3 regions of the Streptomyces sp. NPDC059696 genome follow, and region 1 is predicted to be linked to each of the others. Evidence: riboswitches for the same ligand, from Rfam matches in the RefSeq annotation. Region 1 holds a riboswitch; each other region holds the start of a gene.

Region 1 (5,296 bases):
CTCCACCTTGCCGAGTTCGAGGCCGGCGTCCCGCAGCCGGTCCTCGGCCTGGTCCTGAGTCTTCGCCAGCAGCGGCGGGACCTCCGTGAACTGGCCGGAGTTGATGTACCAGACGCCGACGCCCAGGCCGAGCGCGAGCAGCACCGCGACGACGATCGCCGCCGGGCCGCGCCGGGATCCCGGACGGCGCCGGACGGGCGGGGGAGGCGGCGGAGAGGCGAAACGGCTGGTGCGGTCGAGGGACTCCCCGGCCGCGTCGTCCTCGTCGGCCGGCAGCGGGTGCGGCGTGGTCAGGGCGCGCGGGATCACCGTCGTCCGGTCGTCGCCGTTGTCGTGGTCCATCGCGAGCGCCTGCGGCGGCACCGCGTCCAGCTGGTCGTCGTCCAGCCGCTGGCGTCCGTCCCGGACCTGCGCGAGCAGCGCCACGGCGTCGTGCGGGCGCACCGCCGGGGTGCGGGCCGTCGCCGAGGCCACCATCGCGTCCAGCTCGTAGGCCATGCCGGGCACGGCCGCCGACGGCGGGGGCACGTCCTCGTGCAGGTGCTTGTAGAGGATCACGGCGGGGGAGTCCCCGTCGTGCGGCTTGTCGCCGGTCAGCATCTCGTACAGCATCACGCCGCACGCGTACACGTCGACGCGGGGGTCGGCGGTGCCGTCCTCTATCTGCTCCGGGGCCAGGTACGAGACCGTGCCGAGCACGGTGCCGGTGGTGTTCGTCACCGTGTCGACGGCCCGGACCAGGCCGAAGTCGGCGACCTTGACCCGGCCGTCGTCCCCGATCAGCACGTTCTCGGGCTTCATGTCGCGGTGCACGAAACCGGCGCGGTGGGCGGCGCCCAGGGCGGCCAGCACGGGCTCCAGGATGTCCAGGGCGGCCCGCGGCTGCAGGGCCCCGCGCTCGCGCAGCACGTCCCGCAGGGTGCAGCCCGCGACGTACTCCATCGCCAGGTACACGTACGAGCCGTCGGTGCCCTGGTCGAAGACCTGCACCACGTTCGGGTGGGCCAGCCGGGCCACGGACTTCGCCTCGCGGATGAACCGCTCGACGAACGAGGCGTCGACCGCGAGCGAGGGGTGCATCACCTTGAGCGCGAGGACCCGGTCGAGCCGGGTGTCCACGGCCCGGTAGACCGTGGCCATCCCGCCGACCGCGATCCGCGCGTCGATGCGATACCGGCCGTCGAGCACCTGCCCGACCAAGGGGTCCTGAAGGGTCGTGTCCACGCAGGCGAGTGTACGAGCCATGACCGACAGCCCCGTCCCCCCGGCGGAATCCGGGGCGGGACTGCAGCCGACCTGTGACGTGTCCCCCGGGCCGTGTGCCATGACCCCCCTGCCACCGGAACGGGGCGGGGGTGCAGCCGACCCGTGGCGTGCCCCCCGGGCCGTGTGACGCGACCCCCCGGGCTACCGGAAAGCGGGCCGCTCCGGGTCCAGCACGGCCATGCCCTCCGCCGGCGACGACGCCTCGGCGAAGTGCCGCCGGGGGATCCGCCCCGCCCGGTACGCCAGCCGCCCCGCCTCCACCGCGTGCCGCATGGCGTCGGCCATCAGCACGGGCTCCTGCGCCCGTGTCACCGCCGAGGCGAGCATCACACCCGCGCAGCCCAGCTCCATGGCCAGTGCCGCGTCCGAGGCCGTGCCGGCGCCCGCGTCCAGGATCACCGGCACGCGCGCGTGCTCCACGATCAGCTGGAAGTTGTGCGGGTTGCGGATGCCGAGCCCGGAGCCGATCGGGGAGCCGAGCGGCATGATCGCCGCGCAGCCCACGTCCTCCAGCCTCCGCGCCAGCACGGGGTCGTCGTTGGTGTACGGCAGCACCGTGAAGCCGTCGTCGACCAGGGTCTCGGCCGCCTCCAGCGTCTCGATCGGGTCCGGCAGCAGCGTGCGCTCGTCGGCGATGACCTCCAGCTTGACCAGGTCGGTGCCGAGGGCCTCGCGCGCGAGACGGGCCGTGAGGACGGCCTCGCCGGCGGTGAAGCAGCCCGCCGTGTTGGGCAGCACCCGGATGCCCAGCCTGTCCAGGACGGACAGCACCGAGCCGTGCACCGAGGCGTTCACCCGGCGCATCGCGACCGTCGTCAGCTCCGTCCCGGACGCGGCCAGCGACCGCTCCAGCACGTCGAGGCTGGGCGCCCCGCCGGTACCCATGATCAGACGGGACGTGAAGGACGTACCACCGAGGACGAACGGGTCGTCGGCCATGGTCAGCCTCCCTGGACGGCGGTGAGGACTTCCACGCGGTCTCCCTCGGAGAGGGGCGTGGAGGGCCACTGGGTGCGGGGGACGACGGTCTCGTTGAGGGCGGCGGCCACACCCGAGGGCGAGGCGGTGAGCGACCTCACGACCGTGTCGAGAGCCGTGCCGGGCCCGACGTCCCGGGGCTCGCCGTTGACGGAGATGTTCATACGGGCTGCTCCGTGAGTGCGGTGGCGGGGGAGAAGCGCTTCGGCGTGAAGGGGCGGGCCTCCTCGGGGAGTTCGCCCGTCGCCAGGACGTGGGCCAGGGCGTCGCCGGTCACGGGGGTGAGCAGGACGCCGTTGCGGTAGTGCCCGGTGGCCAGCAGCAGGCCCTCCAGACCGGTCGGGCCGAGCAGGGGCGCGTTGTCGGGGGAGCCGGGCCGCAGACCGGCCCGGGTCTCGGTGAGCGGCAGCTCGGTGATGCCCGGGACCAGTTCGTGCGCGTCCCGCAGCAGCGCGTACACGCCGCCCGCGGTCACGGTGGTGTCCCAGCCCAGCTCCTCGCTGGTGGCCCCGACGACCAGCTCGCCGCTCGCCCGCGGCACCAGGTAGACGTGGCTGCCGCGCACGACCGCGCGCACCGTGCGGCTCAGGAACGGCCCGTGCCGCTGCGGCATGGTCAGCCGCAGGACCTGCCCCTTCACCGGCCGCACGGGAGGCAGCACGTCCTCGGGGACGCCCGGGAGCCGGCCGCTCAGGCTGCCCGCGGCGAGCACCACCTGTCCGGCGGCCACCTCGCTCCCGTCGGCCAGGACGGCGCCCGCGGCCCGCTCCCGGACGACGGTGAGCCGCTCCGCCCACGTGCGGTGGAAGACCACGCCCGTCCGCTCGCACGCGGCGACCAGCGCCCCGGCCAGCCGCCGGGGGTCGATCTGGTGATCGCCGTCGACCCGCAGCCCCCCGCGCACCCCCGGCGCGAGCATCGGCTCCAGGCGCCGGCACTCGCGCCCCGACAACCACTGCGACTCCAGCCCCGACTGCTGCTGCAGGGCGTGCAGTTCGCGCAGGTGGGCCCGGTCGTCGGCGTCCAGCGCCACGGCGAGCGTGCCGCAGCGGCGGTAGCCGAGGTCCCGGCCGGTCAGCTCGGTGAGCTCGGCGGCGAAGTCCGGGTAGCGGCGGGCGGAGGCGAGGTTCAGGCCGAGCAGGGTCTGCTCGCCGTAGTGCAGTTCCGTGACGGCGGCCAGCATCCCGGCGGCCACCTGTGCGGCTCCGCCGCCGGGCTCGGGGTCCACGACGGCCGTGGCGAACCCGCGTTGCGCGGCCCGCCAGGCCGTGACCAGGCCGATGATCCCGCCCCCGATGACCAGGACGTCTGACGACGCGGACGTCGATGTGGACGTAGGCGACATGGGCGTCCAGCCCCTCCCTTCGCCGGCATGACCCGGATCAGGTTCGTACGGTCGGAGGCCGCCAGCCTCCCTCTCAGCCCGGTGCGTCCGGGCTCCCGCGAGTGCTTTACGTTGGCCACCCTAGCCCGATGCCCTGTCCAGCAGTAAGGGAGCCTCGTCCCATGGCCCGATCCCTCGACGGTCTCGTCCTCGCCCCGGTCGCCGACCAGGCCCCGGGCCAGGTGGGCACCCGCACCCGGTTCACCTATCACGAGCGGCAGGGCGAGATCTGGGCCGAGTACACCGGCGGTGACGTCGTACGCGGGCACTTGGTGGGTACCCGGGAAGGTGACCGGCTGGATTTCCGGTACGTCCAGCTCAAGCGGGACGGCACCACGTCCTCCGGGCACTGCGTCTCCTCGGTCGTGGAGCTGCCCGACGGTCGGGTGCGGCTGGAGGAGACCTGGGAGTGGGAGTCCCAGCGGGGCAACGGCACGAGCGTTGTGGAGCAGGTCACGGCGCACGAGCACTGACTGACAGAACGTCAGGTGTCTATGGTGATCAGGTGAGCGAGCAGACGCAGGAACCAGGTTCGTCCGCGCCGCGGCGCGTCGTCGTGGCCGGTGCGGGCATGGCCGGGGTGCAGACCGCCGTCGCGCTGCGCGAGCAGGGCTTCACCGGTGACGTGATCCTGATCGGCGCCGAGCCCCACCAGCCCTACGACCGGCCCCCGTTGTCCAAGGCCGTCCTGCTCGGCAAGTCCGAGGGCTCCGCCTTCGACGTCGACTTCGAAGCCCTCGGCATCGAACTGCGGCTCGGCTGCGAGGTGCTGGGCGTGCGCCCCGCCGACCACGAGCTGGACACCGAGGTCGGGCCCGTGCCGTACGACGTCCTGGTCGTCGCGACGGGCGCGGAACCCGTCCGGCTGCCCGGCACCGACGGCGTGCCGGGCGTGCACCTGCTGCGCACCCTGGACGACGCCGAGCGGCTGCGGCCCGTGCTGGCCCGCCGGCACGACATCGTGGTCGTCGGCGCGGGCTGGATCGGCGCGGAGTTCGCCACGGCCGCGCGCGAGGCGGGCTGCGCGGTGACCGTGGTGGAGGCCGCGGAACGCCCCCTCGCCGGGGCGCTGCCCGCCGAGGTCGCCGCCCCGATGGCCGGCTGGTACACCGACGCGGGGGCGGACCTGCGCACGCACGCGCGCGTGGAGCGCGTCGAGCCCGGTGCGGTCGTCCTCGACGACGGCTCGCGGCTGCCCGCGGACGCGGTCGTCGTCGGCATCGGCGCCCGCCCCGCCACGGCCTGGCTGGCCGGCTCCGGTATCGCGCTGGGCACCCACGGCGAGATCGTCGCCGACGAGCACCTGCGCACGACCCTGCCGGACGTGTACGCGGTCGGCGACTGCGCGTCCTTCCCCTCCGGGCGCTACGGCGAGCGCCTGCTGATCCACCACTGGGACAACGCGCTCCAGGGGCCGCGCACGGTCGCCGTGAACATCGTCGGAGGGGCCACCGGCGAGCCCTCGGCGGTGTACGACCCGGTGCCCTACTTCTGGTCCGAGCAGTTCGGGCGGTTCGTCCAGTACGCCGGGCACCACCCGGCCGCGGACACGACCCTGTGGCGGGGCGACCCCTCCGGCCCGGCCTGGACGGTGTGCTGGCTGCGGGGTGAACGCCTGGTCGCGCTGCTGGCGGTGGGCCGGCCCCGGGACCTGGCGCAGGGCCGCCG
Region 2 (5,296 bases), on a different contig from region 1:
GTCAGCGGAGAAGTTGTCGGGCACCGGCCTTTCGGGGTTTGCACGGGTGGGCCGTGCGCCGGACGCCGTAGTGCTGGGCAGAGATCACGCGCATGCCGTCGGGCATGGCACTACCGGCGCTCGGAGAGCCGGTCAGCGGTGAGGTCTCCCGGCACAACGACCGCAACCACCAGGTCAGGGTCCGGCTGGACGGGTGGCGGGGAACCATCAGGTGATGGGAGCGGGGCCGCCTCTGAGCCGTCCGGGGCCGGCCCGCACTGACAGCAGGCACCCACAGGTGATCGCCCCCACCCCACTCCCGCCCGGGAACCCGCAGTTGATCTGCGACAGGGAGGGTTATGCCGAAGCCCGGAGAACTCGTAGGCGCAAGACCTGGACGGGCCCCCCACCTGCACGTTTGTCGACGGTGAAGGGCCTGTCCCTTGTTGCTGGGCCGTCCCTGGGCCGTCCCTGGGCCGTGTCGGCACGCGAGATCGGTCTAACTCAGGTGGACTGGGCCGCGGCACAGTCACGGCGTTCAGCAGAGTGATGGTGAGGCTTCTTTGCTGACGCAGGTTCCCGTCAGCGCCAGATCTGGATCCTCACCGAGAAGGCGCCAGACCCGTTTCCGGGCTTGTTGTCGTTGATGCGTAGAGCCAGGCGCGTTTCACCCGGGCCAAGGCTCTCATTGCGATAGGGGCGCCGCAGGGAGGAGCCGATGAAGAAGTAGCCGTCCTCGGCCGTCTTTCCGAGCAGACTGAATGGCGCCGCACCGGGAAGGGGACTGTCGTTGCTGGCGCTCCATCCGGTCCAGCCGTTGGGGCCGTTTTCGCCCGTGAACCACACGCCAGCCCAGATGCTGCCGCTTGCGCTGATGTCGACCCAGTCGCCATTCTTGAGGTTCACGTTGGTGTCGACGTCGGTGTTCCATTCTGCGACGGTGATGTACTTGTCTACAATGACAGGCATTCTCCCCCACCTATCTATTTGAGTTGCCTTCAGTCGCCGATCAATTCGGCCGTCGTCATCTGTCTCGGAAAGCCACCTGTTGCACTCGAATGACCACTCCGAACCATCCGACTCGTTGGTCACTTCGATGCGGTCCAGGAACCATCCCGGAAGACTGCCGCTGTTGTCGTGTCGAACGTGGAGTGACTCCAGCGATCCAAGTTCCGGGAAGGTAAATGAGCGGATGCACACGCTTCCTCGCTCGAAATCGTCTGCGGGTGAGTCGATCTGGACTTCGCCGCTGCTGCCAGCACTCCCGAACAGGGTGAGGTACACGTTGGCATCTGTTCCGGCCCCATCGATGTCAGCCGTATGGACGACGATGCGGTAGTCGGTCATACACCCCCCAGTTGCCGACCATTGGAAAAATGCTCCTTCGGGCGTGCTGATCGCAACCCGTGGGGAGTCGTATATTTTCTCGTCTGGTGATTCTCGACTACGTCACTTGCTGCTGTGAGGTTTCCGCAAGTGGAGTAGTCGATTACGGTCTATCCCTAATAGTTCTTCGTCAAGCGAGGGCGCTTTGGCTCGTAGAAGGTTCCGTCGCGGAGCATGGCGAACAGGACGCTGATGCGGTGGCGGGCGAGGCGGAGGAGGGCCTGGGTGTGGGTTTTGCCGAAGGCTCGGCAGCGGTCGTAGTAGGTGCGGGATGCGGGATCGTGCACGGCTGCGAACGCGGAGAGGAACATCGCCCGTTTCAGTTGCCGGTTTCCGCCTTTGGGGGCGTGTTCGCCGTGGATCGACGTGCCGGACTGCTTCGAGGCCCGCGTAGGAGGCCAGGTGGGAGTTCATGGACGGCGGCCAGCGACTTCGCCAGCGACGGGACGATCACATCGAGGGTGCCGGTGCCCGGGACGACGACCGTCTGCTCGTCGAGCGCGGTGAAGATGTCGTCGACCAGCCGCTCAGCCATGAGGGCACACCCCACCACCAGAGCGTGAGGGAGCTCCCACTCGCCCGTACCCGCATCGGCCCGACGCGGCCCGACGCGGCCCGACGCGGTCCGGCCGGGCCCCTCTCAGAGTCGCTGTACGGCGCGATTCTAGGACCTGCCCAGACGGGCCGCTATTCGCTAACAGGCTGGTCACTAGCGGTTCTGGCCGCTATCACTGCCGCTATCGTTAGCGGCCCCTGCTGCTATCGATAGCCGCAGGGTGACCCCCGAGCCGGGCCGTCTGTGGGCCGTCCGAGGGTGGCCAACGACGACAGATGACGACGGTCAACGACCCCCCTGCGACCCTTCGGCCGCAGGCCACGTGAATCGATCTGCGACACTGGTACGGCCATGCCTAAGCCCGGAGAACTCACTTTCGTCGCCCCCCGCGGAGCCAAGAAGCCGCCGCGGCATCTTGCCGATCTCACTCCTGCCGAGCGCAAGGAGGCCGTCGCGGCCGTCGGGGAGAAGCCGTTTCGTGCCAAGCAGCTCTCGCAGCACTACTTCGCGCGGTACGCGCACGATCCGGAGCAGTGGACGGACATCCCCGCCGGTGCCCGCAGCAAGCTGCAGGAAGCGCTGCTGCCCGAGCTGATGACCGTCGTACGGCATCTGTCGACCGACCAGGGCACGACGCGCAAGACCCTGTGGCGGCTGTTCGACGGGACGCTCGTCGAGTCCGTGCTGATGCGCTACCCGGACCGGGTGACCATGTGCATCAGCTCGCAGGCCGGCTGCGGCATGAACTGCCCGTTCTGTGCGACGGGGCAGGCGGGACTGGACCGCAATCTGTCCACCGCCGAGATCGTGCACCAGATCGTCGACGGCATGCGGGCCCTGCGGGACGGGGAGGTCCCCGGCGGACCGGCCCGGCTCAGCAACATCGTCTTCATGGGCATGGGCGAGCCCCTCGCGAACTACAACCGGGTCATCGGGTCCATCCGGCGCCTCACCGACCCCGAGCCCGACGGCCTCGGCCTGTCCCAGCGGGGCATCACCGTCTCCACTGTCGGACTCGTCCCGGCCATCCACCGGTTCGCCGACGAGGGCTTCAAGTGCCGGCTCGCGATCTCCCTGCACGCCCCCGACGACGAGCTGCGCGACACCCTCGTGCCGGTGAACACCCGGTGGAAGGTGCGCGAGGTGCTCGACGCCGGGTTCGAGTACAGCGCCAAGTCCGGGCGCCGGCTGTCCATCGAGTACGCGCTGATCCGGGACATCAACGACCAGGCTTGGCGCGGTGACCGGCTCGGGCGGCTGCTCAAGGGCAAGCCCGTGCACGTCAACCTCATCCCGCTCAACCCGACGCCCGGCTCGAAGTGGACCGCCTCGCGGCCCGAGGACGAGAAGGCGTTCGTGGAGGCCATCGCCGCCCATGGTGTGCCGGTGACGATCCGGGACACCCGAGGTCAGGAGATCGACGGGGCGTGTGGTCAGCTCGCCGCCACCGAACGGTAGTCTGACCGTCGTCAGTACAGCTTCACAGAGGCACCTTCACCATCACACCTGCATATTCCGACAGGGGAGCGCCACAGCGCTGAGAGTGCGGCACACGGCCGCAGACCCTCCGAACCTGGCCCAGGTCATTCTGGGTAGGGAGATCGGTCACCACTCGAGCTGTTGCGCCCTGCCCGGGACCCGGAGTCCCGGGCAGGGCCGCGTCTTCTCCTGGTCCTCCAGGAGGAATCCAGTGAGCAACAACAAGAAGCGGATGACGGCGGCGGTCGTCGGGCTCGGCCTGGTCGGCACGCTCGCCGCCTGCGGGTCGTCCGACGGCGGTCAGGGGTCCGGCGACCCCAAGACCGTGACCCTCGTCAGCCACGACTCGTGGGCCGCGTCCGAGGACGTCATCGCCGCCTTCGAGAAGCAGTCCGGCTACAAGGTGAACGTCCTGAAGGACGGTGACGCCGGCCAGGCCGTGAACAAGGCCATCCTGACCAAGGACAACCCGCAGGGCGATGTCCTCTTCGGCGTCGACAACACCCTGCTGTCCCGCGCCCTCGACAACGGCCTGTTCCAGTCGTACGAGGCGAAGGGATCCGAGCGGGTCGAGCCCGAGTACCGCGTCGACCAGGACAAGCACCGCGTCACGCCCGTCGACACCGGCGACATCTGCGTCAACTACGACAAGAAGTACTTCGCCGACCACAAGCTGCAGCCGCCGCGCACCTTCGACGATCTGGTGAAGCCGCAGTACAAGAACCTGCTCGTCACCGAGAACGCCTCCGCCTCCTCGCCCGGGCTCGGCTTCCTGCTCGGCACGGCCGCCGCGTACGGAGACGACAGCTGGGCGGGCTACTGGAAGAAGCTCAAGGCCAACGGCGTGAAGGTCGTCGACGGCTGGGAGCAGGCCTACAACCAGGAGTTCTCCGGCTCGGCCAGTGGCAGGAAGGCCAAGGGCGACCGGCCGCTCGTCGTGTCGTACGCCTCCTCGCCGCCCGCCGAGGTCGTCTACGCCGACCCGAAGCCGAGCACCGCCCCGACCGGTGTCGCCGAGGGCACCTGCTTCCGGCAGGTCGAGTACGCGGGGCTGCTGGCCGGCGCCAGGAACAGCGAGGGCGGCAAGGCCTTCCTCGACTTCCTGGTCAGCAGGACGTTCCAGGAGGACATGCCGCTCAACATGTTCGTCTACCCGGTGACCGAGGGCGCCCAGGTGCCGCCGGAGTTCGTGAAGTACGGGCCGCAGGCGAAGGACCCGGAGACCATGGACCCGGCGAAGATCGCCGACCATCGCGACCAGTGGGTCAAGTCGTGGACGTCACTCGTACTGAAGTAGCCCGCACCCGGCGCGGGAGCGCGGCGCGGCTCGGTCTGCTGGCCGTGCCCGTCGCGTTCTTCGCCGTCTTCTTCGCCTACCCCGTCGCCGCGATCGTCGCGCGCGGTCTGAAAGCCGACGGGGTCTGGCACCTCGGGCGGATCGGGGAGGTGCTCGCCCAGTCCGACGTCCGGCACGTGCTGTGGTTCACCACCTGGCAGGCGCTGGTCTCCACGGTGTTGACCCTGCTCGTCGCGCTGCCCGGCGCGTACGTCTTCGCGCGCTTCGACTTCCCCGGCAAACAGGTCCTGCGTGCGGTCGTGACCGTCCCGTTCGTGCTGCCGACGGTCGTCGTCGGCACGGCGTTCCTGGCGCTCGTCGGGCGGGGCGGGCTGCTCGACGAGCTGTGGGGCGTACGGCTGGACACCACCGTGTGGGCGATCCTGCTCGCGCACGTCTTCTTCAACTACGCGGTCGTCGTCCGGACCGTCGGCGGGCTCTGGGCGCAGCTCGACCCGCGGCAGGAGGAGGCCGCCCGGATGCTCGGGGCGTCCCCGCTGCGGGCCTGGCGTCGGGTCACCCTGCCCGCGCTCGCCCCGGCCGTGGCCGCCGCCGCGCTG
Region 3 (5,296 bases), on a different contig from region 1:
GGTCATGTGCGTCTCCGACACCCCCGTCAACCCGGCGGTCGAGGAGTGGGCCGACTTCCGGGAGACCGGCCACGCGCACGCCATCGGGCAGTGCCTGCTGTCCCAGCTGGACGAGGACGCCCGCCGTGACCACCTCGACCGCTATCCGGTGCAGCCCCTCACGCCCTACACGGTGCGCGACAACCACAGTCTGCTCAGACGCCTGGAGCGGATCCGGCGCATGGAGCCGGTGACCGAACGCCAGGAGTACGCCCTGGGCGCGGTCTGCGCCGCGATTCCCCTCACGCTCGGCAGCACGGCCGCGACGATGGCCATTTCACTCCCCGCACACCAGGCCGACCGGCTGCTGCCCGCGGCCCGGCAACTGCAGGTCGAGATCGGGCGCGTGCTCGGCTCGCTCGCACTCTCTATCAGTATGTGAAAACTCACTCCTTGTGATCTGCTGTGTACGTTCAGCAAGATTCCATCAAGTGTCAGAGGTTTGTTCCCGGCCAGTAACGGCGATTGACGGGGTTGTCGATGCGCGAGTCCGTACAAGCAGAGGTCATGATGAGCTTTCTCGTGTCCGAGGAGCTCTCCTTCCGCATTCCGGTGGAGCTGCGCTATGAGTCCAGTGATCCCTATGCCGTCCGGCTGACGTTCCACTTGCCCGGTGACGCCCCGGTGACGTGGGCTTTCGGGCGGGAGTTGCTGATCGACGGGGTCGGCCGGCCGTGCGGGGAGGGCGATGTGCGCGTCACGCCCGTCGAACCCGACGCGCTGGGCGAGGTGTTGATCCGGCTTCAGGTGGGCAGCGACCAGGCGTTGTTCCGGTCCTCGACGGCACCGCTCGTCGCTTTCCTCGACCGTACGGACAAGTTGGTGCCGCTGGGCCAGGAGGGGTCGCTCGCCGACTTCGACGCGCACCTCGACGAGGCCCTGGACCGCATCCTCGCCGAGCAGGGCGCCGGCTGAGACATGGACCCGGCGGCACGGTGGAGTAACGCTTCACCGGGTGCCGCCGAGCTGTGAAGGAACGCTTCTTCCTGCGATCGTCCTACGATCTTCCTCGCGTCGGCCCCATCGGTCGGCCGTTCCCGGGTCGGCCCTTTCGGGTCGGCCGTTCTCGGTCGGGTACGCGAGTCGGCCTTCCTCAGGTCGGCGGGCCGTCGTGAACGCGGCGGCGTCAGCGCTTGCGGCGCCGACCCCTTCCACCGCGTGCCGGAACCGCGGCGGTCTCCGGGACGGGCTCCGCGCCGGGACGGTCGGCCGAGACCACCAGCGCCGCCAGGGCGGTGGTGACCGGCACCGAGGCGACCAGGCCGATCGAACCGACCAGGGTGCGCACGATCTCCTCCGCGACCAACTCGCTGTTGGCGACCGTCCCCACACTGGACTGCGCGATGGAGAACAGCAGCAACAGCGGCAGCGCGGCACCCGCGTAGGCGAGGACGAGCGTGTTGACGACCGAGGCGATGTGGTCGCGGCCGATCCGGATGCCCGCGCGGTAGAGCCCCCGCCAGCCCATCGACGGGTTGGCCTCGTGCAGCTCCCAGACCGCCGAGGTCTGCGTGACCGTGACGTCGTCCAGCACGCCGAGCGAGCCGATGATGACGCCGGCCAGCAGCAGACCGCTCATGTCGATCGTCGGGTACAGGCCGTGGATCAGCCCGGTGTTGTCGTCGGTGTTGCCGGTCAGAGCCGCCCAGTCGATGAACACCGAGCCGAGGACGCCGATCAGCAACAGTGAGATGAGAGTGCCGAGCACCGCGACGGACGTCCGGGCGGACAGGCCGTGACACAGGTACAGCGCGATGAGCATGATGGCGCTCGCGCCGACCACCGCCACGACCAGCGGGTTGGAACCCTGCAGGATCGCGGGCAGGATGAAGAAGTTCAGCACCATGAAACTGATGGCCAGCGCGACCAGCGCCATGACGCCCCGCATCCGCCCGACGATCACCACGGCGACGGCGAAGATGCCCGCGAGCAGCGCCATGGGCAGACCGCGGTTGATGTCGGTGACCGAGTACTGCAGGTCCTTCGGCGCAGAAGGCTCGTAGGCGACCACGACCTCCTGGCCCTCGTGCAGCTGACGGGACTGGTCCGGCTGGACGATCTCGGTGAACGTACGACCCTTGTCGTCACCGCTGTCGACCCGGATCGTCGCCCGCTTGCACGTGCCCTTCTCCTCCTGCACCGCGGAGGAGCCCTCGGCGGTGGAGGTGTCGCCGGTCGGCGGAACGCCCGAAGCGCCGGCCTCCTTGCAGCTCACCTCGACCACCTTGGTGACCGTGGCGTCCTGCGTCTGCCGGTCGAAACCGACTCCGGTGCGCTCGTGCGCCGGGGCGCCGCCCGGCCACAGCACGGCGAGACCGACCAGCACGGCGACGCCGAACGGGATCAGGATCGCCGCGATGACCTTGCGCAGGTGCTGGGAGACGGGGGTGGCCGGGCCATGACTGTGGGAGTGCCCGTGCCCGCCACCCGGCCCGGGACCGTGTCCGTGACCGCCGTGGCCACCGCCCCCGCCGTGACCGTGTCCACCGTCTCCGTCGGGGCCGCGACCGTGGCTCTGTCCTCCACCGCCTGCGGCCGGCCCCGGGCCCTGCCCGGCAGCGGGGCCGTGACCGGTGCTGTGGCCGGGGCCCTGCCCGTACGCGCCATGGTCCTGGGAGCCGAAGCCCGCGTCCTGCCCGTACCCGTACGCGGGTTCCCGTCTCGGGGCGGGAGGCTGTGTCCCGCCCGGCCCCCGAGGTCCGCGCGGTCGCTGTGGCCCGGCCGGTGCCTGCCCGGACCCGGTGGCGAAATCATGGCCCTCAGCAGGGCCGTCACCACGGCCGTTGCCGTTTCCGGCGCCGGATCCGCGGGGCGGCTCGGGCGAGGGGTAGGAGGGACGCTGCGTCGTGGTCACCGCCCGATCATCGCAAGAACGAGGGGGGCCCTCTGTTCACCGCGCCAGAATTGCCGCTAGCGTGGGGGCACCTTTTGTACACGCGGGAGCTCGGAGCACCGGGCTGAGAGGGCGCTGACCTCCGTCCCAGCGATGTTTCACATGAAACATCGCCGGAGTCGAGTGATGTTTCACACGAGACATCGCCGGACGGAAACCGCTGCGTCGACCGCCGAACCTGTTACCGGGTAATGCCGGCGTAGGGAGTAGGTCTCATGACCAACAAGGACGCACGCACGCCTGCCTCCGTTCAGGACGAGACGTCCGAGGAGGCCGGGAAGTCCATCGGCTGGCACAAGGCGTACATCGAGGGCACCCGCCCCGACCTGCGCGTGCCGGTCCGTCAGGTGCACCTCACCAACGGCCGGTCGGTCACGCTGTACGACACGTCCGGCCCGTACACCGATCCACTCGTCGACACCGACGTCCGCAGGGGCCTGTCGCCGCTGCGCGAGAACTGGATCATCGCCCGGGGCGACACCGAGGAGTACGCGGGCCGCCCCGTCCGTCCCGAGGACGACGGCATCAAGCACACCTCGCCCCGCGGCGGTCTCCGTAACCTGGACGCGGTCTTCCCCGGCCGGCCCCGCCAGCCGCGCCGCGGCAGGAACGGCGAGGCGGTCACCCAGCTCGCGTACGCCCGCCGCGGCGAGATCACGCCCGAGATGGAGTACGTGGCCATCCGGGAGAACGTCTCGCCCGAGGTGGTCCGCGACGAGATCGCCGCAGGCCGGGCCGTGCTGCCGGCCAACGTCAACCACCCGGAGATCGAGCCGATGATCATCGGCAAGCGGTTCCTGGTGAAGGTCAACGCCAACATCGGCAACTCCGCGGTGACGTCCTCCATCGAGGAGGAGGTCAAGAAGATGACCTGGGCGACCCGATGGGGCGCCGACACGGTCATGGACCTCTCCACGGGCCGCAACATCCACACCACGCGGGAATGGGTGCTGCGCAACTCCCCCGTGCCGATCGGCACCGTGCCGCTCTACCAGGCCCTGGAAAAGGTCGACGGCCGCGCCGAGGAGCTGACCTGGGAGATCTACAAGGACACGGTCATCGAGCAGGCCGAGCAGGGCGTGGACTACATGACCGTCCACGCGGGGGTGCGCCTGGCGTACGTGCCGCTGACGGCGAACCGCAAGACGGGCATCGTCTCCCGCGGCGGCTCGATCATGGCGGCCTGGTGCCTCGCGCACCACAAGGAGTCGTTCCTGTACGAGAACTTCGAGGAGCTGTGCGAGATCCTCGCCGCGTACGACGTCACGTACTCGCTGGGGGACGGCCTCAGGCCCGGATCGATCGCGGATGCCAACGACGAGGCGCAGTTCGCGGAGTTGCGCACGCTCGGGGAACTCAACCGGATCGCGAAGCGTTTCAACGTGCAGACCATGATCGAGGGCCCGGGCCATGTCCCGATGCACAAGATCAAGGAGAACATCGACCTTCAGCAGGAGATCTGCGATGAAGCTCCGTTCTATACGCTCGGCCCGCTGACCACGGACGTCGCACCGGCGTACGACCACATCACCTCCGGCATCGGTGCCGCGATGATCGCCTGGTGGGGCACGGCGATGCTGTGCTACGTCACGCCCAAGGAGCACTTGGGCCTGCCGAACCGCGACGACGTCAAGACCGGCGTCATCACCTACAAGATCGCCGCCCACGCGGCGGACCTCGCCAAGGGACACCCGGGTGCGCAGGAGTGGGACGACGCGTTGTCCGACGCCCGTTTCGAGTTCCGGTGGGAGGACCAGTTCAACCTGGCTCTCGACCCGGACACGGCACGGGAGTTCCACGACGAGACCCTGCCCGCCGAGCCCGCCAAGACGGCTCACTTCTGCTCGATGTGCGGTCCCAAGTTCTGCAGCATGAAGATCTCGCAGGACATCCGCCGGGAACACGGCGGCACGCGGACCGAGATCGAGGAGGGCATGGCTCTGAAGTCGAAGGAGTTCGCCGCGAGCGGTAATCGCGTCTACCTGCCCATCGCGGACTGACCGGCCGCGCACAGGCTCGGGGGCGGGTGAGGCCCCCGGCCTGTGGGAGGCGCCGCTCGGAACGGACTCCGAGGGCTGCTCCGACCGTTACTCCGGCTGGTGCTCCGGTCCTCCGAAGTCCGGGCTGGAGTAGTCCGGGCTGCTGAAACTGGGGCGCGAGCCGCGGTCGCCGTCGTCCGGGCTGGTGAACCCGGGGCGGTCGTAGCCGAGGTGCGGCATGCGGCTGACCGGGGCGGGCGAGGGCGAGTGGTGCAGCGCCGCGGCCGCGCCGGGGTCGGCGAGTGCTTCCCGCAGAAAGGGCAGGATGCCGCGTTCCAGCAGGGCCTCGTGCCAGGCCTCCTTGGCCTGGGCCACCTCGCCCCGC

Evidence for each region. Region 1 has a riboswitch for thiamine pyrophosphate ahead of thiO (glycine oxidase ThiO). Riboswitches for the same ligand answer to the same signal wherever they lie in the genome.
Region 2: another riboswitch for thiamine pyrophosphate. It lies ahead of ACFV20_RS20310 (thiamine ABC transporter substrate binding subunit); the one in region 1 lies ahead of thiO (glycine oxidase ThiO).
Region 3: another riboswitch for thiamine pyrophosphate. It lies ahead of thiC (phosphomethylpyrimidine synthase ThiC); the one in region 1 lies ahead of thiO (glycine oxidase ThiO).

The regions. Positions count from the first base shown of each region.
Region 1 is NZ_JBHWFG010000035.1:36,015-41,310, reverse strand. It holds gene pknB (Stk1 family PASTA domain-containing Ser/Thr kinase) at 1-1,224, opposite strand, end outside; gene ACFV20_RS30120 (thiazole synthase) at 1,408-2,205, opposite strand; gene thiS (sulfur carrier protein ThiS) at 2,208-2,408, opposite strand; gene thiO (glycine oxidase ThiO) at 2,405-3,589, opposite strand; TPP riboswitch at 3,587-3,698, opposite strand; gene ACFV20_RS30105 (hypothetical protein) at 3,751-4,101, shown strand; gene ACFV20_RS30100 (NAD(P)/FAD-dependent oxidoreductase) at 4,134-5,296, shown strand, end outside.
Region 2 is NZ_JBHWFG010000017.1:79,014-84,309, forward strand. It holds gene ACFV20_RS20295 (PLAT/LH2 domain-containing protein) at 562-1,326, opposite strand; partial or broken gene ACFV20_RS20300 (transposase) at 1,482-1,900, opposite strand; gene rlmN (23S rRNA (adenine(2503)-C(2))-methyltransferase RlmN) at 2,273-3,379, shown strand; TPP riboswitch at 3,432-3,538, shown strand; gene ACFV20_RS20310 (thiamine ABC transporter substrate binding subunit) at 3,633-4,697, shown strand; gene ACFV20_RS20315 (ABC transporter permease) at 4,736-5,296, shown strand, end outside.
Region 3 is NZ_JBHWFG010000003.1:207,351-212,646, reverse strand. It holds gene ACFV20_RS04720 (IclR family transcriptional regulator) at 1-421, shown strand, start outside; gene ACFV20_RS04715 (SsgA family sporulation/cell division regulator) at 520-954, shown strand; gene ACFV20_RS04710 (YibE/F family protein) at 1,166-2,893, opposite strand; TPP riboswitch at 2,966-3,155, shown strand; gene thiC (phosphomethylpyrimidine synthase ThiC) at 3,148-4,932, shown strand; gene ACFV20_RS04700 (hypothetical protein) at 5,020-5,296, opposite strand, start outside.